2 regions of the Paenibacillus sp. FSL R5-0345 genome follow, and region 1 is predicted to be linked to the other one. Evidence: a T-box and tRNA genes for the amino acid it is inferred to sense, from the RefSeq annotation. Region 1 holds a T-box; the other holds one or more tRNA genes.
The links. The T-box of region 1 lies ahead of ileS (isoleucine--tRNA ligase). A T-box ahead of a tRNA ligase gene usually reads a tRNA of that ligase, here a tRNA-Ile.
Positions count from the first base shown of each region.

Region 2: it has a tRNA-Ile gene. The T-box ahead of ileS (isoleucine--tRNA ligase) is inferred to sense a tRNA for this amino acid. The anticodon was not compared.

Region 1 is NZ_CP009281.1:5,039,994-5,042,164, forward strand. It holds gene ileS (isoleucine--tRNA ligase) at 1-1,073, opposite strand, end outside; T-box leader at 1,445-1,719, opposite strand; gene R50345_RS22350 (DivIVA domain-containing protein) at 1,960-2,171, opposite strand, start outside.
Region 2 is NZ_CP009281.1:873,214-875,384, reverse strand. It holds tRNA gene R50345_RS03880 (tRNA-Pro) at 1-7, opposite strand, end outside; tRNA gene R50345_RS03875 (tRNA-Arg) at 38-114, opposite strand; tRNA gene R50345_RS03870 (tRNA-Gly) at 123-197, opposite strand; tRNA gene R50345_RS03865 (tRNA-Leu) at 204-287, opposite strand; tRNA gene R50345_RS03860 (tRNA-Lys) at 303-378, opposite strand; tRNA gene R50345_RS03855 (tRNA-Gln) at 386-460, opposite strand; tRNA gene R50345_RS03850 (tRNA-Asp) at 477-554, opposite strand; tRNA gene R50345_RS03845 (tRNA-Met) at 580-656, opposite strand; tRNA gene R50345_RS03840 (tRNA-Met) at 729-805, opposite strand; tRNA gene R50345_RS03835 (tRNA-Val) at 823-898, opposite strand; tRNA gene R50345_RS03830 (tRNA-Glu) at 905-976, opposite strand; tRNA gene R50345_RS03825 (tRNA-Ser) at 1,107-1,199, opposite strand; tRNA gene R50345_RS03820 (tRNA-Asn) at 1,205-1,280, opposite strand; tRNA gene R50345_RS03815 (tRNA-Ile) at 1,284-1,360, opposite strand; rRNA gene rrf (5S ribosomal RNA) at 1,418-1,534, opposite strand; rRNA gene R50345_RS03805 (23S ribosomal RNA) at 1,607-2,171, opposite strand, start outside.

The sequences.
Region 1 (2,171 bases):
TCTTTTACGAAGCGTCCGGCAAAATCAGACACTACATCGGTATACTTACCGGAATTATCAACCACGTTTACGAAGCTGATACCGTTCTCGCGGCAAGTCTTGTAGTCATCTTCACCATGCGCTGGTGCCATGTGTACGATCCCTGTACCGCTGGAATCTGTAACGAAGGAAGCACCTACGATGACATTGCTTTTCTCTGCTTTGATGTATCCGAAAGGAGGAGCGTAAGTTTTGCCGATGAACTCGGAACCTTTATGTGTCGAAAGGACGGTGTGCTCGCCTTTCATTACTTCTTCCACCAAATTCTTAGCAACGATGTACACACCATCTTCTTGTTGTACACGTACATAATCCATGTCAGGGTTCATGGCTAAAGCCATGTGCGCTGGCAATGTCCAAGGTGTAGTCGTCCAAGCTAGTACGTAGTCTCCACTGTCATCCAGTTTGAACTTTGCAGTCGCACTAAGATCCTTGACGGTTTTGTAGCCTTGAGCTACTTCGTGGGAGCTTAGGGTAGTCTGGCAGCTTGGGCAGTAAGGGCTAACGCGGTGTCCGCGATAGAGCAACCCTTTGTCATGAACCGTAGCCAAGATGTTCCACACGCTTTCGATATATGTGTTATCCAAGGTTACGTAAGGATTATCTAAATCCGTCCAGTATCCGATACCCTCTGTAAACTCGCGCCATTGCTTCTCGTAGCCGAAGACGCTGTCTTTACATTCCTGAATGAATTTCTCTACACCATATTCTTCGATCTCTTGTTTACCGGAGATCCCAAGCTTCTTCTGCACGCCTAGCTCTACTGGAAGACCATGTGTATCCCAGCCCGCTTTACGTACCACACGATAGCCTTTCATCGTTTGGTAACGACCGATGAAATCCTTGATTACACGGCCCAGCACGTGCCCGATATGCGGTGCACCGTTCGCTGTAGGAGGACCTTCGTAAAATACATAGTTCGGACGTCCTTCACGGTTCTCCATGGATTTGCGGAACGTATTTTCGTCGCTCCATTTCTTCAGTATGCGGACATCTCTTGCCCGCGCTTTTTCTCTGACATCTACTTTTTGCATGTGATGGTCAATCCTTTCATGATTTAGTCTCTGAGCGACCTTGCACAGCTGGTCGCACGTGCTTTTGTTCTTGGCACCCGAGCCGCGATCCCGCAGGGCAGCAGGGGCTCGGGGGGCCAATTCGCGATCTTGCGCAGCTGGTCGCTCACCGCTTTTGCCGTGAAGGCCCCGCAGGCGAACCCGCCAGGGGAGCCTAAGAAGGGCCGCTCCTTCAGCCACATGAGTCCGTTCGCTTCCACCACCGTACCCATTTGCACGAGGCTTTACTTTGCGGGTGTCCAGAGGGCGGCAGCCCTTGGGGTCCCCCTTAGCAAGGGGGATTTAGGGGGATGGCCCGCCCCGGAACAACAAAATAAGCGTCATCCCACCCCCAAAGGGGCGAGACGACGCTCGCGATACCACCCTAATTCTGCGCATGAGCACATCCTTAAGGGGAGTGTATTCAGCACAATCTCAGTCCCGCGCGTAAATCTCATGCACAGGTCCGGTGTAACGTCCGGCAGACGGCTAAGCTTACGCACGATCAACGCTTCAGCTTAACTTCTAGGGGAAGATCTTCCGGCAGGGTTCGAACAATCGGCTCTCAGCAATCGCCGACTCTCTGGAGAACGTTACCTTGTCGTACTTGTCCCGTCATCGAATACATATAAACATTATACAGATATGTTCTATTTATAGACTTTTTGAGTCTAAATGTCAACAACCGCTTGCCAAATCTGCAAATAGGAGCATACCTGCGATGGCGGAAGATCCTTTATTATGATCGATTTTAACGGAAAATAAAAATAGAGGGAATAGCTCCCTCTATTTAGCCAATTCTGGTTTGAAATTATAAAAGTCCAAAATCCTTCCTACTCACAAACCAAATCAGCATTCATCACAATGATTAGATACGATGTAGAACATCATCCTTAAAAGTTACGTTCTCGCTCGCCTCACGACTCTCCAAGGCATTCCAGTCATCCTGTGACAACAGCTCCAGCTGAGCTTCCACCAATGTCCGGAAACGAGTACGATAGATTGAAGCTTGCTTGCGCAACTCTTCAGTCTCAATAGCAACTTTACGGGATTTGGATAACGCTTCGTTAATAATCCGAT
Region 2 (2,171 bases), 2.6 Mb from region 1:
CATCCCGTCAAAACATGTAATGACTTAGTAATAAAAATGGCGCGCCCTGAGAGATTCGAACTCCCGGCCTTTTGATTCGTAGTCAAACGCTCTATCCAGCTGAGCTAAGGGCGCAAAAATTATGGAGCGGAAGACGGGAATCGAACCCGCGACCCTCGCCTTGGCAAGGCGATGCTCTACCGCTGAGCCACTTCCGCAAAATATGGTGCGCGTGAAGGGACTTGAACCCCCACGTCGTGAAACGCCAGATCCTAAGTCTGGTGCGTCTGCCATTCCGCCACACGCGCACACTTTAAAAATAATGGTGAGCCATGAAGGACTCGAACCTTCGACACCCTGATTAAAAGTCAGGTGCTCTACCAACTGAGCTAATGGCTCTCATAAATGGCTGGGGATATAGGATTTGAACCTATGCATGACGGAGTCAAAGTCCGTTGCCTTACCGCTTGGCTAATCCCCAACAATAATTAACTAAATGGCGGAACCGACGAGATTCGAACTCGCGATCTCCTGCGTGACAGGCAGGCATGTTAGGCCAACTACACCACGGTTCCACAGACATAATGCATAAATGTAAATTGGTTGCGGGGGCAGGATTTGAACCTGCGGCCTTCGGGTTATGAGCCCGACGAGCTACCGGGCTGCTCCACCCCGCGTCATTTAATAAGTATATACTATTCATTTACACTACGCCAGCTAGTCCCAAAACATCATGCTTAAGGAAAATTTGGTTGCGGGGGCAGGATTTGAACCTGCGGCCTTCGGGTTATGAGCCCGACGAGCTACCGGGCTGCTCCACCCCGCGTCGTTCTTAAATGAATATGGTGGAGGCTGAGGGGATCGAACCCCCGACCCTCTGCTTGTAAGGCAGATGCTCTCCCAGCTGAGCTAAGCCTCCATGTTATGACCCGTATGGGATTCGAACCCATGTTACCTCCGTGAAAGGGAGGTGTCTTAACCCCTTGACCAACGGGCCATGCTAATAAACTTTATGGCGGAGAGAGAGGGATACTCTCACTACGATCGAGATTGCGAAGCATTCCTAACGAAGCTTATGCTTCAACGAACCACCTAGGCTTCTCATCCCTAACAGGGAAGTAAATTCATGGCGGAGAGAGAGGGATTCGAACCCTCGAGACGCTTGTGGCGCCTACACGATTTCCAATCGTGCTCCTTCGGCCAAACTCGGACACCTCTCCATAAATGGCTCCCCGAACAGGACTCGAACCTGTGACAACTCGATTAACAGTCGAGTGCTCTACCAACTGAGCTATCAGGGAATATGGTGGGCCTTAGTGGACTCGAACCACCGACCTCACCCTTATCAGGGGTGCGCTCTAACCAGCTGAGCTAAAGGCCCTTTTAAGACATACGAATATTAAGGGCAAAAAAAATACCACGGGTAATGTGGTTGTCCGCTTGGCGGCGTCCTACTCTCCCAGGACCCTTCGGTCCAAGTACCATCGGCGCTGGAGGGCTTAACGGTCGTGTTCGGGATGGGTACGCGTGGAACCCCTCCGCTATCGCCACCAAACGGACATTACAGCGTAATGCTCAGGCTTAATCGCCTGAAAACTGAATCCGAATTGAATTTGCATTTTAAGTATAGGATAAGCCCTCGACCGATTAGTATTGGTCAGCTCCATGCATTACTGCACTTCCACCTCCAACCTATCTACCTCGTCGTCTTCAAGGGGTCTTACTAATTGGGAAATCTCATCTTGAGGGGGGCTTCACGCTTAGATGCTTTCAGCGCTTATCCCGTCCGTACGTAGCTACCCAGCCATGCTTCTGGCGAAACAACTGGTGCACCAGCGGTACGTCCATCCCGGTCCTCTCGTACTAAGGACAGCTCCTCTCAAATTTCCTGCGCCCACGACAGATAGGGACCGAACTGTCTCACGACGTTCTGAACCCAGCTCGCGTACCGCTTTAATGGGCGAACAGCCCAACCCTTGGGACCTACTTCAGCCCCAGGATGCGATGAGCCGACATCGAGGTGCCAAACCTCCCCGTCGATGTGGACTCTTGGGGGAGATAAGCCTGTTATCCCCAGGGTAGCTTTTATCCGTTGAGCGATGGCCCTTCCATGCGGTACCACCGGATCACTAAGTCCGACTTTCGTCCCTGCTCGACTTGTAGGTCTCGCAGTCAAGCTCCCTTATGCCTTT